DNA from 2 places in the Mesorhizobium sp. M6A.T.Cr.TU.016.01.1.1 genome. Region 1 is predicted to be linked to the other one. Evidence: riboswitches for the same ligand, from Rfam matches in the RefSeq annotation. Region 1 holds a riboswitch; the other holds the start of a gene.

Region 1 (7,217 bases):
GTCGTCGTCCAGTTGGCAGCGGGTAGTGTGATTTTACCCCTCGGCTGCGAATACGTAGCCGTTGCCATCCTTGGACAACGTGCCGACGTTCGGCATCAACCAGTGAGTACCCGAAATGGTGAGCTTGTCGGCGACCGCGCGATCGAAGATCTTCCTTCGCGTTTCGACGGCCATTTGCGGATCCTGGTCGATAGCAAGCTGCCACTCGGGATTTGTTGAAACATGGGGCGCAAGATTGACCACGTCAGCGCTGATCAGGAGCTGTTTGCCGCCCGAGGTGACCAGATGCGCGACCATTCCCGGGCTATGGCCGGGGGCCTGAACGGCGTGCACGCCAGGTAGGAGTTCTGGTTCTCCCTCAAAGGTCCTGACGTTTTTCCACGTAGCCACCGTAGCCTGAATGCGCTGAGCGAGGCCCTTGCGCGTCGGTCCGAGATCGATCGACTCGACTCCCGGGCGCGTCCACCATTTCAATTCCTCGGCGGGCACCACGATGTCGGCATCCGGGAAGACCTGCGCATTGCTCTCATTGTTCATGAGGCCATAAATGTGGTCGCCGTGCAGATGGGAGATCAGGATTGTCTTGACTGCCTTGGGGTCAAGGCCCGCCGCAGCCATGCTCTCGAATAGCCGGCCGTTCCCCTCACCATAAATCGGATGACCGCCGGTACCCGAGTCGATCAAGACCACTTGATCGCGCAGCTTTAGCGCCATGACGATAAACCGCAGGGGCGCCTGATTGTCGGGAAAACCGGCACCACGCAACGCCGTCTTGACCTGTTCGACGCTGACATTCCTGACCATACCCTCCCGCAGGGGAACGTCACGCATGCCATCAATCAGAGAAAAGACTTCAATGTCGCCAACCTTGTATTTTCGGAAAGGTTGAGCGACGGCGTGTTGAGCGCGGGCCGCGTCGACAAACGTGATCGGCTTGTGGAGCCCAAACGCAGCATGAGCACCGGCTGCGCCAAGTGTCAGGTCGCGACGCGAAATATCGAACATCCTTCCCCGCTGACGGAATGATCGAGCAAATCAACGGCGGTCGGCACTGCACAAGGTCGGCTGGGTCGTGAGCCGCAAGTTAAACTGAGACATCACCTGAGCGCGATCCCGCCGCGGTGGCGGCCGAGGGCCGGCCGATCGACGTCGTCGCCCACCCCGAATATCGACACGCCCTAACAAGGACTCGGGCTGTTCGCCGACACGGTGAGATCGAGCGCGACATGGCCTTGCGGCGCGCCGAAGCGAAGGAAGGCTTCCGACAGCGTCGCGAACACCGGTCCGGCATCGCCTCTCAGCTTCGTGCAGAAATTCTTCGACCTGTCGAAGACGCCCGAAATCTTGAGGAAGTCGATGCAGCCGTAGATCTCATCCATGTGATGGCCCTCGCCGAGCGGATAGAGCGAGAACTGCGCGGCGACCTCTTGTCCGAGTTTTTTCGCACCATCGACATGCGCCCGCGCCGCGCCGATGCGCTCTGCCAGGGACAGCTCGTGGCTGCTGCCGGAAATCGGTGTGCAGATTGGATCGTCAGGCTCGCCCGGACAGCCGCGCGACACCGTCGCCGACAACACGCAATGCACGCCACTCGCCGCCGCCGATGCGAAGAGGTCGCGCATGGCCGGGAAAAGCTGTTCCGGCGGGCCGACGATCAGCGTCGAGATGTCGTCGGTCTCGATGCGGAAATTCGGTCGATACGGATCGAGCGCCGAAAGCGCCCCAAGGATGACGCCGACGAAATCGTCGCACATCGGATACAGGGAAATCTGTGCACCTGAAAACATGGTCGCCTCGCTCCGCTGGCATTACCCAGATCAGCTTGAGGGACCGAAGGCTTGCACCCACCATCTCAGCCCCGGCAATACGGAGCGCCCCTGTCGATATGGGCGACGTAGCACCCGCGCAACGGATGTTCAAGTGTGGCCCAGGGCAATCGTTCCCAGCAATCGCTTCAGACCAATTACCGAGCTTGGCGGCGCCGCCGAAGCTGCCGATCTCCCCCCTTGCGGGGGAGATGCCGGCAGGCAGAGGGGGTGCTTCCCTCCGACCTGTCAATCGATCGCAGCCGCGCCCTCAAGCTGATTCGGGTTGGCAAGGCTGAAGTCGAAAGTTGGCGATCCTTCACACCCCCTCTGTCCTACCGGACATCTCCCCCGCAAGGGGGGAGATTGGATACCGCTTCGGCTTCGCCAATCACCAAGGCCCATTCAGCTCTGGCTTTGGACGACCTGATCAGCTCTGTGATCCGACCTGCTTGACCGCGGCTTCGAGCGATCTTTCAAACGCGTCGATCATCTGATCGACCTGGGGCTCGGTGATGATCAGCGGCGGGCAGAAGGCCAGCGCGTCGCCCATGTTGCGCGAGATGACGCCGTTCTGCTGCATGAAGCCGTTGACAAGCCCGCCCAGCGCGCCGGCCGTCTCCCACGGCGTCTTGGTCACCTTATCGCCGACCAGTTCGACCGCCGCGATCAGGCCGACGCCACGCACCTCGCCGACAAGCGGGTGCGAAGCGAGGTTGCGCAGCCGTTTCTGCATATGCGCGCCGACCGTGCGCGCATTGCCGACAAGGTCGCGCTCCTCGATCAGCTTCAGGTTCTCGAGCGCGACCGCCGCCGCGACGGGATGGCCGCCGCCGGTGAAGCCATGACCGAAGGTGCCGATCCGATTGCTTTCGTCGGCAATCGGCTCGAACATTTTCTCGTTGATCAGCAGGGCCGAGATCGGCAGGTAGGAGGAAGAGATCTGCTTCGACAGCACCATGATGTCAGGCCTGATGCCGAAGGTCTGCGAACCGAACATCTCGCCGGTTCGGCCAAAACCGCAGATGACCTCGTCGGCGACGAGCAGGATGTCGTATTTCGACAGCACCGCCTGTATCTTCTCCCAGTAGCCGGCCGGGGGAACGATGACGCCGCCGGCGCCCATGATCGGTTCGCCGAAGAAGGCGGCGATGGTTTCCGGGCCCTCGGCCAGGATCAGCTTTTCCAAGTCGTCGGCAAGCCGGCTCGAAAACTGCTCTTCGCTCTCGCCTGGCAGCGCCTCGCGCCAATGGTGCGGCGTCGACGTGTGCAGCACACTGGCGATCGGCAGGTCGAAGGAAATGTGATTGTTGGGCAGGCCGGTCAGGCTTGCCGAGGCGATGGTGACGCCGTGATAGCCGCGAATGCGGCTGATGATCTTCTTGCGTGCCGGCTGGCCGAGCGCATTCGACCGGTACCAGATCATCTTCATGGCCGTGTCGTTGGCCTCGGAGCCGGAATTGGTGAAATACGCCTTGCTCATCGGCACCGGCGCCATCTGCACCAGCTTCTCGGCGAGATCGATCAGCGGCGAATGCGATTTGGAGCCGAAGTCGTGATAGTAAGGCAGCTTGGACATCTGGCGCACCGCCGCATCGACCAGCCGCTTCTCCGAGAAGCCGACCGCAACGCTCCAAAGCCCGGCCATCGCCTCGATGTAGCGGTTGCCGGCCAGATCCTCGACATAGATGCCGTCGCCCTTCTCGATGATGAGCGGCCCTGCCTCCTCATGCTTGCGGGCATTGGTGTAGGCGTGCATGTGGTAGCTGATGTCGCGGGCTTCGGGAGAATTCGGGCGTGCGTCCATGATGGTTCCTGTCCTGCATGCCGGGACTAGGCCCTGCCGCCGTTTCGGCGCGCATCGCCTCTTGCATTATGCTGTTGGATGCATCTGTTTCTCGTAAGGGTGTCAAGCCCTTTCGGAAGGGCTGGCGGGTGGACGCAGACATGCTGAATTTCAGCTTCGAGGTCGCAGAACGCGAGAACCTGCGCGGAGCCGCCTATGCGCATCGCCGGATCGTGATCGTCGAACGGCTCACCGGCAGGCACAACTACAAGGCTGAGGTGGCCTGATCATGGACCATGTCGACTGCATCGTCGCCGGCGCCGGCGTCATTGGCCTCGCGATTGCGCGAGAGATGGCGCAACGCGGCCTGGACACCTTGATCCTCGAAGCCGAGAACGCCATCGGCACCGGGACCAGCTCGCGCAATTCCGAGGTCATCCATGCGGGCATCTACTATCCGGCCGGATCGCAGAAGGCCCGGCTCTGCGTGGCAGGCCGGGAACAGCTTTACCGTTATTGCGAGAAGCGGGCGGTTCCGCATGCGCGCTGCGGCAAGCTCATCGTCGCCACAGATGCCGAACAGGAGCCGGTGCTTGCTTCCATTCTGGCCAACGCCTCTGCTTGCGGCGCGGGCGACCTGACACCCTTGACCGCAGCAGGGGCACGCGCGCTGGAGCCCAAGCTGCGGTGCACGGCCGCCCTGCTGTCGCCCGCCACCGGCATCATCGACAGCCACGCCCTGATGCTTGCTTTGCGGGGCGACGTAGAGGAGCACGGGGCGGCACTCAGCCTCAACACCCGCATTGTCGCCGGTCGCATCGAGGGTGAGCGAGTCGATGGTGGACGCATCGTGCTCGACACCATCGACAGCACCAGCGGCGAGCGCTTTGAAATCGCCACCGCGCGCTTCATCAACGCCGCCGGGCTTGGCGCCACGACGCTTGCCCGATCGCTTGACGGGCTCGACCCGCAATTCGTGCCGGAACTTCGCTATGCCAAGGGCAATTATTTTTCGGTCGCCGGCCGGGCGCCCTTCTCGCGGCTGGTCTATCCCATCCCCGAATCCGGCGGGCTCGGTGTGCATCTGACGCTCGACCTCGACGGCGTCGCCCGCTTCGGGCCGGACGTCGAATGGACGGATCAACTCGACTATCAGGTAGATCCAACGCGTGGCGAGCGCTTCTACGACGAGATCCGCAAATACTGGCCGGACCTGCCTGATGGCACCCTACAGCCGGCCTATAGCGGAGCCGGCCGAAGCTCTCCGGTCCGGGCGAAGCCAATGCCGACTTCGTCATCCAGGACGCGGCGGTGCACGGCGTGGACAGCCTGGTCAATCTGTTCGGCATCGAGAGCCCCGGCCTGACCTCAAGCCTGGCGATCGCCGACCATGTCGCGCAGCGCCTCGCGCCGAAGGCCAGCTAGCCGAGCCGACATCGAGCGAGCGTGCCCGCTGCAAAAAGCATAATCCAAAACGCCCGTAAGCCATCCGTAAGCCGGGGTCGCAGAACCTCCGTCCGTCGATCACAGCCGATTACCGGAGGCCTCAAGCTCTCCGGAACCGTCGGCTCCATGACGAGGAGGCTGCGGGTTCTGGCCGGACCGCAGGCGCCTGCCCTGGCGCCGTAAACCGCCCAAGGCAACCAAACAACCGGGACCATCGATATGAAGAACCGTTTCGAAGCCATACCGAACCCAAGCTGCCGGTTCGAGATCTGGGACAATGAGAACGACGAGCCCGTCGTCCATCACGACCGGCTGCTCACCTTCGCATCGGCGAAGTTGGCGGCAAGGATCGCCGACTTCCTCAACGAGGGCCGCAGCCACCGGCGCCGCGCCGGCGCCGCCAAATGGCGCGTTGCGGACCGCGATGTCGACCGGGGAGGATGATCGCCAAGCTGCTCTACCTCGGGGAAATCCAGGTCTCCCTGACCTTGGCGTCGCCATGCCGGTATTCAAGGCTAGCGCCAAGGATCCCCTCCTGAGCTGGATCGCATCCGGAAGCAGTCTTCACATCAACCTCGGCGGAGAATCCACCTACGATGTTTCCCTCAAGGGCAGTGCCCAAGCCGCCAAGGCCTTTGCGGCAGCCTGCAACTCATGAGACCCTGCAGTTCGTGAGAACCTGCAGTTCATGAGAGCATCGGAGGAGTGTCGCCATGACCGATGAGCCTGGCCGTGAGCCGGCGCGTGATCCCCAGGATTTGGAGCGGCTGCTGATTTCGCGGCAGTGGGTGGGAGATATCGACGGCATGGCCGCGCTTTTTGAGCAGCATGCCGTCGTCGACAGCGGTGAAGGGCAGCTGACGCGTGGCCGGGAAGCGATCCGGGCACTCTTCGCGGAGATCACCGCAACGGGCCGAAAATTTGCTGCCGGAGATCAGGCACCGGCTGTTGTCAGCGGAGACCTGGCACTCACGTCAACCCGTCTTCCCGATGGCACCGTAACCGCTGAGGTCGCCCGCCGCCAAGGCGACGGGACATGGCTGTGGGTCATCGATCGATTCTCCGTTGCGTAGCGTCGGCCCGACGCATGACCCGGAAATCGGAATCGATTTTCCCGGAGGATCATGCGAACGGGCGCACGGCGCTGCGGCGCTAAGGAGTGAATCCGGTGTGGTTTTGGATTCGAAGTTCCCGAGCGACGATGCCGGCGATGGAGCAGGAACTTCAAATTCGATTATGATGCATCAGTGCGCCGTCTGAGAATGGTCGCCGCCCGGCTGCGAGATGCCGCCCAGCGCTTCGCCGGCCCAGGCCGCCTCGCCATTCGTGGCGAGATCGCCGAGCGAGACAATGCCAACCAACCGCCGGTCGCGGCTGATCACCGGCATTCGTCGCAGTTTGAGATTGCCCATGTTCTGAAGGACATCGTCGACTTCCTGGTCGTCAAAACAGCATTGTACCTCCGCGCTCATCACGTCCCTGATTTTGGCGTCGGGACCTCTGCCCTCCGCGATGCCGCGGACAGCAATGTCGCGGTCCGTGATCATGCCGACCAGCCGGTCATTCTCACCGACGGGCAGAACACCGGCGTCAAGATCGGCCATGGCTCGTGCGGCATCCCGCAAGGACTGGTCCGGACTGGCGACCTGAACATTCTGTGTCATGCACTCGCTGATTCTCATGGCTTTCTCCTCAAGGTGAAGCGCCCCGCCGAACCTGTGATCAAGGGTGTGATCGAGGAAGAATGAATGCCTTTCGGAATCGTTCCATGTTTCGACCCGCGCGACCGGATGGGCGTTGTGGCAGAGCTTCCACCAATGGCCATATCGGTGGCGGACGGGAACCATAATCCGGCACAATGGTTGAGTGGTGACCAAGTGATCCTCCCCGAGCAAAACGGAAAAACGGAAGGAACGATCATGCGCATGTTGACGACAATTGCCGCCCTTTCGGGATTGGCGCTGGCGCAGCCGATCCACGCGCAATCCACCGACCCGCAGCTTCCCCAAATCGCACCCCCGGCCCCGGAAGCCTTGCCCGATCCAAGCCTGCCTAACCAAACGCCCGACCAAGCCCTGCCGGATCAAGCGCTACCGGATCAAGGTTTCACGGACCAGAACTTTACCGGGATTGCGATCGTCGCCCTCGAGGATTTGCCTCCGGAACTCAAGACACAAGCC
Region 2 (7,217 bases), 510 kb from region 1:
TTCGGGCCGCGGCAATCCGCTGCTGCGGAACGCCATCGCCATTGTTGATCTGTCGGCCGTGGGATTGACCCAGTATCTGCCCACGCCGACGCGTCCGGCGCGACCAGGCGTGGACATCCACGCTGATGCAATCGGCCAGATCCTTGCCGGGCGCTATCTTGTAGAGCCAACGCTAGCGCGTACGCTGGAGCGGCTGTGGTTGGTCCTCAGTGGCATCGTTTTCATCGGGCTTTCAGGAGTGCTCGCCGAGCGTGTCGCGCTCGGCGCACTCGCTCTGGCGCTCCTGGCTGCCACGCCCTTCGCGTTCGGCGCTCTCGAATACAGCCTGCAGGGTGCACTCTATGATCCATTGCAGCCGGCGCTTGCGACGATCCTCGTAGCCGGCTTCGAAGGCTATGTCCTCTACAGGCGCAGCGAGCAGCGTCGGTCCACCCTGGCACGGCAGTTTTCCCAATATCTGTCGCCCTCCGTGGTGCAGCGCCTCGCAAATTCGGACACCGAAGCGATCCTGTCCGGAGAAAAGCGCGAGATCACAATCCTGCTGAGTGACATACGCGGCTTCACGACGATGAGCGAACAACTCGGTGCCCAAGAAATCGGAAAGGTGGTCAATCACTTTCTCGGCCTTGCGACCGATGAGATACTCAAGCGCGACGGGACGATCGACAAGTTCATGGGCGATGCCGTGCTAGCCTTCTGGAACGCGCCGCTTGATCAGCCAGATCATCGCGAGCGCGCGCTCGAGGCGGGGCTTGCCCTGATCGAACGGGTGAAGCGCGAAAATGCCGGTTTCGCCGCGCGCGGGCATCCCTCCATCGAAATCGGCGTCGCCATCGAGACTGGCATCTGCTCCGTAGGGAATTTCGGCTCCGAACGGCGCTTCGATTACACCGCGATCGGCTCGCCGGTGAACCGCGCGGCACGGCTCGAGTCAACGACCAAAAAGCTGAGGATCCCTCTGGTGCTTGGTCCCGGATTTGCGCAGGGAGCATCAATGCCAGTTGTGCAGGCAGGTGTGTTTGAACTGCAAGGCTTCAAGGGCGAGGTGTCGATTTTCACCGTTCCGGAGATGTACGCCTCGTCGCGATCTGCCGAGGAAGTCGTATGATGTTTGGCACCGGCTCAACTCGCTACCTCATTGGCAGCCGGCGAGCGAAAGCCAAGGGCGGCGGAAATCCGATGGGCGGCCTGGGCTACCATGTCGCCCAGTTCGCTTATGCGTTCTTCCGGCACCCGGTTTTCCGGGGCGGCGATGTTCAGCGCCGCGATTATCTTACCCGGTGCCACGAAAACCGGTGCGGTGATCGGCGCCGTTCGGGCCCAGGATGGCGAAAATCATGCCGCGCGGCACATCGAGATCGATACCATCGACGGCGCGCAGCTTGCCGAACGTTTTGACGAGGCCGCGGGCGGAAATGGCTGACTGGGCAAGACCCGTGGAGGACAAGCCCATAGGAGAAGTTTCGTTCATGCAATCATCCAGCAGTCGCGAAATAAAGGCCAATTTCGGCGCGATGGCTGTCGTCAATTCCTCGGCAGGCGCACGAGCTTATCGTCTGGCTTGTCCTCATGCTAGAGGCTCCAACCATGTACCACTACTTGGCCGCCGAGGCTGAAGAGCCGGTCAGATCATATGTCGGACGGATCTCTACTCATCGCTGGGTTTCTCATTCGATCACGGCGCAGGCCTGACGATTTCCGGCATCACCGGCAGGCTGGCTTTTGTAGTCGTCCTGTCCGCCGTGGATCATCAATGCCTTGCCTCGTATTGCCGTTTCTCCACCGTCCAGTTTGACCATGCTGTTGAAAGCCTGGGCACGCAAAACGCCGTCGGCGCCGACCCGCTGATTTGGCATGTCGCCCGCGTGCGGGCCTTTTCCAGTGAGATATCCATGTTCGGCATTCGTCGGATTGAAGTGCCCACCTGCCGAGTCATGGCCGGTCTGATGGTCGCACTTTCCGGTTTCATGAACATGGAACGCGACCCATTCACCCGCCGGCAGTCCTGTTACGTCCAACGCTATCAGCACACCCTGCGCTGTCTCGGTCAGCGTGGCCGTTCCGTTCTTCTCGCCAGCCATGTTGACGAATTCGGCTTTCGCGGTCGCGGTGTCCTGAGCCGCTGCAGGCATCGCGACCGCCAGCGCCAATCCTGTTGTTGCAAGCAAATTTTTCATCAGTTGGCCTCCGGTTGTACAAGGACCCCAAACAACAACGGGGCCTCTTCGTTCCATTTGGGAATGTCTCCGGCACGGCCGCCAGAGAAGCGGGTGATGCGTAGAACTCGATAGTCTCCGTGTATAAGTGAAGTTTCACGACGTTGGTTTACACCAATTCGAAGAGTTCCGCGGTTTGCCAACCTGCCAGCAGTATGATGAGAATACCAATGAGCCTGAGAAGCGTCTTTTCAACGATTGTTTTCACTACCAGTCCGGCCATCGGCGCTGCGACCACGCCGCCAAGGATCAAGCCGGCAACGGGGATTAGATTTTCCATCAGCCCCCCAGCCTCCTCCCAATGGCCCGTTAGTAACGCAAACAAGAAGGTCAGAGACACCGAGAACGTGATGAGGAACTCGCTGGCATTTACCGTGCCAATAACGTAGCGGGGCGTCCCGCCAAAACCGAGAAGCCCGGTCGTCACTATGGGTCCCCACCCGCCACCGCCTGCGGCATCGAGAAATCCACCACCAAGCCCAAGGGGAGGTACCACGCCTGCCGGGACCGGATTGCTTGGGATCCGCCGGAATGAACGGAACAGGAGCCAAGCTCCGACCAGCGCAAGGTATGTGGTCACATACGGCTTCATGACGGCTCCTTCAAACGAGGTGAGCACAAAAGCGCCGAGGACGCCGCCGATCACGCCAAATGGCATCAGCCGCCAGAAAAGCTTCCAGTCAATGTTGCGGTGATAGAGGTGAGCCGAACCTGAGGCCGCAGTGGTAAACAGCTCAGCAGCGTGAACTGAAGCCGAAGCGTGTGCAGGAGACACGCCAAACCCCAGTAGTGTTGTCGAGGAAACAACGCCGTAGGCCATGCCGAGAGCCCCGTCCACGGCTTGAGCTACAAACCCCACGAACGCAAAAAGAAGAAATTCTTGCATTTGGCTCTCCGATAAAAGCGCGGGTCGTAATTGGCGAAGAGGAACCCGCCGCGTGCAACATATGCAATTGCGTCTTCATGCTTCCACAATTCACTAAACGCCTGGCATCGATAATGGTGACGACGAACGGGAAACTGTGCGCTCGACCGACGCCTTTCCTCATATCTTCAAAGTCATGTAGACTCTCAAAATATTGAGAGCGATCTCGAACAGGTTGCCAGGTTTAGCACCCTCTTAAGTTGAAGCCGCGCATTAATCTACCGTCCTCGAAAGACCATGCCAATCGCTCAAGCGATGCTATCTTTGATGATGCCATGCGGTAGCGAGACGACCTGAGCGACCACTGCTGAGGCAGCCGCCTCTGACCTAGGGTTTCACGGGTCGTGACGCATACTTGCAGCTCCACCCTTTATCTGTTTAATTGCCGCCATCCACAGGGGTGCTCCGTATCGTCGGGGCTGAGAGATGGGCTGCAAGCCCGTAAACCCTAGAGCTGATCTGGATAATACCAGCGGAGCGAGGCGGGCGATGTTTTCTGGCGCACAGATTTTTCTTTTTCCGATGTCCGGCGATTTCGTGGGCCCGCCCGAGGACCATATCACGATCGACCTCACGGTCGCGGCCAACGGCCCGACCCCGCGCTGATCTTTCGCGCCGGAGGTCTCGCATGTCCCAGTCTTTCTCCGTTGCGCCGCGAATCGCAGCCTTGTTCGCCAAGGTCGGACCGGCCTTGCTATCGGTCGGCACGCTGGTTTTGGCTTGGGAGCTCTATGCGCGCATCTCGGGCATCTCGCCCACTACGCTGCCGGCGCCGTCACGAGTCCTCGCCCAAGCCATCCAGCAGCGCCAGGCGCTGTTCGACAACACCGTGCCGACCATCAGCGCCACATTGGCGGGTTTCGCCTGCTCGCTGGCCGTTGCCTTCATCCTTTCGGTGCTGATCGACTTCTTCAAGCCGCTGCGCCGCGCCCTGTTCCCGGTATTCATTATCAGTCAGATCCTGCCGCTGGTGGCGATTGCCCCCCTGGTCGTTCTTTGGTTCGGCTTCGGGCTGACGCCGAAGATCATGCTGGTCGCGCTCGTGACCTTCTTTCCCATGCTGGTCGCGCTGGTGCAGGGTTATGAATCGACGGATCGGGACATCTCGGCGCTTCTGAGTTCGATGGGCGCTTCCCGCATGCGCATTTTCCTGCTGGCCCGCCTGCCCTCCTCGCTGCCCTATTTCTTCGCCGGGCTGCGCATCTCGATCACCTATGCTGTGGTCGGCGCCATCTTCGCGGAATATGCCGGCGCGGCCAAAGGGCTCGGTATCTACATGCTCAACGCCAAGAACAATTTCCGGCCCGATCTCGTGCTCGCGGCCGTGCTGGTCAGCGCGTTGCTCACGCTGGCCCTGTTTGCCGCCACGGTGCTGATCCAGCGCGCCGCCATGCCATGGGAACGGCTCGATGCCGCGCGAAAATCATGAACAGGCGGCTGGAATTGCGCCAGATCAGCAAAAGTATTGGCGATGTCGACGTGCTTGCCGGCATCACCCTGCATGTCGAGCCGGGCGAATTCGTTTCAATCCTCGGCCCCTCCGGAGCCGGCAAATCCACGATCTTCAGGTTGCTGACGGGCGGTCTCGAAGGCCACGACGGCGGCATCGACTTCGACGGGCGGCCACTGGCCGACGCGCGCCGACCGTTTGCCTTCATGCCGCAGCACGACGCCCTGATGCCCTGGCGCACGGTTATCGACAACACCGCGCTCGGCCTGGAAGTCCAGGGCATGTCCCGTAAGGCGGCGCGCGACAAGGTGGCGCCGCTCTACGGCGAATTCGGCCTTGCGGGCTTCGAGCAAAAGTATCCGGCGCAGCTTTCGGGCGGAATGCGCCAGCGCGCCGCGCTGTTGCGTACCGTCGTTCAGAACCGCGCCATGCTGTTGCTCGACGAACCGTTCGGCGCACTCGACGCCCTCACGCGCACCGGCATGCAGCGCTGGCTTCAGACGATGTGGGACCGACACCGCTGGACCGTGCTGCTGATCACCCACGATGTCCGCGAGGCGGTCTTCCTGTCCGACCGCATCTATGTGCTGAGCGGCCGCCCTGCCCGCGTGCTGCGCGAAGTCGCCATACCTCTTCCGCGCCCGCGCAAGGATCTTGCCTCGCCGGAAGCCAGCGCCATCGAAGCCGACATCCTTCATACGCTTCTCGATCCACAGCCCGCCCAAAGGACATGACCATGCTTTCAAGACGCCTCTTCATCGCTGCCGCATTGATCACCGGGCTCGGACCCGTCACATCCGTCTGTGCCCAGCAGACTGTCACCGTCGCTCTCGACTGGACGCCGAACACAAACCATGTAGGACTCTATGTCGCCCGGGCGAAAGGCTTCTACGCTGAGGCCGGGCTCGACGTGCAGATCCTGCCCTATACCGACACTGCGGCCGGTACGCTGATCGCCAACCGCGTGGCCGATTTCGGTATACTGGGATCCATAGGATTGTTCACCCAACGCACGGCCGGCGCCGACCTCGTCGCTACCTACGCCATCATGCAGACGGAAACCGGCAGGCTGGCCTTCAATGCGGACCGCGCCGATATACAATCCCCCAGGGACCTGGACGGCCTGACCTATGGCGGTTTCGGCAGCGCCTGGGAGAATGCGCTGATCGGCACCATCATCCGCCATGATGGAGGCGAGGGCAAATTCGAAACGGTGACGCTGGGCACCTCTGCCTATGAGGCCTTGGCCAATGGCGCAGTCGATTTTACGCTCGAAGTCTACACTTGGGAGGGGATCAAAGCGGAGCTTGACGGCAAGGCCCAGCGCGCCTTCCGCTACGCGGATTTCGGCGTGCCCGACCAACACACCAATTTCATTGGCTCGAGCCGCGCCTACCTCGAGAAAAACGAGGACACGGCAACCGCGTTCATCGCCGCGACCAGGCGCGGCTACGCCTTCGCCGTCGAACATCCGAAAGAAGCGGCTGATATGCTGATCGGAGCAAACAGCGACGTGCTGACCAACCGTCCGTTGATCGAGGCATCACTGAAGGCGCTGGTCGACGGCCACTATCTGCAAAGCCCCGCCGGGGCGATCGGCACGATCGATCCCGCAAAGATGGAGGCTATCGGCGACTACCTGTTCAAGGCCGAAATCCTGCGCGACGGCGATGGAAACCCGGTCAGCGAACGACCCGATTTCGCAGCCTATTACAGCAACGCCTATCTGGCCGACCAAAAATGAGCCCGCCGCGGCTCATGCATCTCAATGCCGTGATCTTCGGCCTCGGCAGTCACGAGGCCGGTTGGCGCATGCCCGAAAGCGACCCGCTTGCCTCGACCAGCCTGGCCTACTGGGTCGATATCGCCCGGCGCGCGGAGGCTGCCGATTTCGACGCTCTGTTCCTCGGCGATGTGCTGGCCTTGCAGGGTGGCGCCGATCGGCATCTTTCCGACGCGATGGATCCGCTGCTGATCCTATCGGCGATCGCTGCCGTCACCAGCAGGATCGGACTGATCGGGACTGCATCGACCAGCTTCGATCACCCTTTCCACCTCGCCCGGCGCTTCGCCTCTCTCGACCACATCAGCAAAGGCCGTGCGGGCTGGAACATCGTCACCTCGTCCAACGTGCTCGAGGCCCGTAACTTCGGACTGGACGCCATGCCGGAGCATGACGAGCGCTATGCCCGCGCAGCCGACGTGGTCGACGCAGCCATAGCGCTCTGGCAAAGTTGGGCTCCCGATGCGCGGACGCCGGACAAGGCCGCCGGGCGATACTTCGATCCTGACAAGGTCCGGCCCGTCGATCACGCCGGTCCGTTCGTGCGCACCGCGGGCCCGCTCAACGTGCCGCGATCGCCCCAAGGTCGGCCGCTCCTGGCGCAGGCCGGCTCGTCGGAAGCTGGCCGCGCCTTCGCCGCCCGTTACGCCGACATCGTGTTCACCGTCCAGGCGACGCTGACGGAAGCGCAGGACTTCTATCGCGACATCAAATCACGAGCGGCCGACAGAGGGCGCAATCCGGACACGATCCTGGTCTTTCCGGGGATCGTGCCGATCGTCGCGCATACCAGGCAAGCAGCCGAAGAGCGGCTGGCAGAACTGAACGGCTCTGCCGTAACCG

Evidence for each region. A riboswitch is a leader RNA that binds a small molecule or an ion and turns the genes downstream of it on or off. The one in region 1 is predicted to bind thiamine pyrophosphate.
Region 2: it holds a riboswitch for thiamine pyrophosphate, as region 1 does, so the genes downstream of both, EJ075_RS18085 (ABC transporter permease) here and EJ075_RS20620 (YkoF family thiamine/hydroxymethylpyrimidine-binding protein) in region 1, are expected to answer to the same signal.

The regions. Positions count from the first base shown of each region.
Region 1 is NZ_CP034452.1:4,291,649-4,298,865, reverse strand. Features, by position in the region: gene EJ075_RS20625 (MBL fold metallo-hydrolase) at 34-1,005, opposite strand; gene EJ075_RS20620 (YkoF family thiamine/hydroxymethylpyrimidine-binding protein) at 1,179-1,787, opposite strand; TPP riboswitch at 1,778-1,889, opposite strand; gene EJ075_RS20615 (aspartate aminotransferase family protein) at 2,236-3,612, opposite strand; gene EJ075_RS34030 (hypothetical protein) at 3,753-3,878, shown strand; partial or broken gene EJ075_RS20610 (NAD(P)/FAD-dependent oxidoreductase) at 3,881-5,016, shown strand; gene EJ075_RS20605 (hypothetical protein) at 5,257-5,481, shown strand; gene EJ075_RS33215 (hypothetical protein) at 5,537-5,695, shown strand; gene EJ075_RS20600 (nuclear transport factor 2 family protein) at 5,751-6,110, shown strand; gene EJ075_RS20595 (CBS domain-containing protein) at 6,282-6,719, opposite strand; gene EJ075_RS20590 (hypothetical protein) at 6,786-7,217, shown strand, end outside.
Region 2 is NZ_CP034452.1:3,783,257-3,790,473, reverse strand. Features, by position in the region: gene EJ075_RS18110 (adenylate/guanylate cyclase domain-containing protein) at 1-1,108, shown strand, start outside; gene EJ075_RS33745 (hypothetical protein) at 1,274-1,528, opposite strand; gene EJ075_RS18095 (superoxide dismutase family protein) at 1,668-2,177, opposite strand; gene EJ075_RS18090 (sulfite exporter TauE/SafE family protein) at 2,326-3,102, opposite strand; TPP riboswitch at 3,528-3,640, shown strand; gene EJ075_RS18085 (ABC transporter permease) at 3,770-4,570, shown strand; gene EJ075_RS18080 (ABC transporter ATP-binding protein) at 4,564-5,325, shown strand; gene EJ075_RS18075 (ABC transporter substrate-binding protein) at 5,322-6,335, shown strand; gene EJ075_RS18070 (LLM class flavin-dependent oxidoreductase) at 6,332-7,217, shown strand, end outside.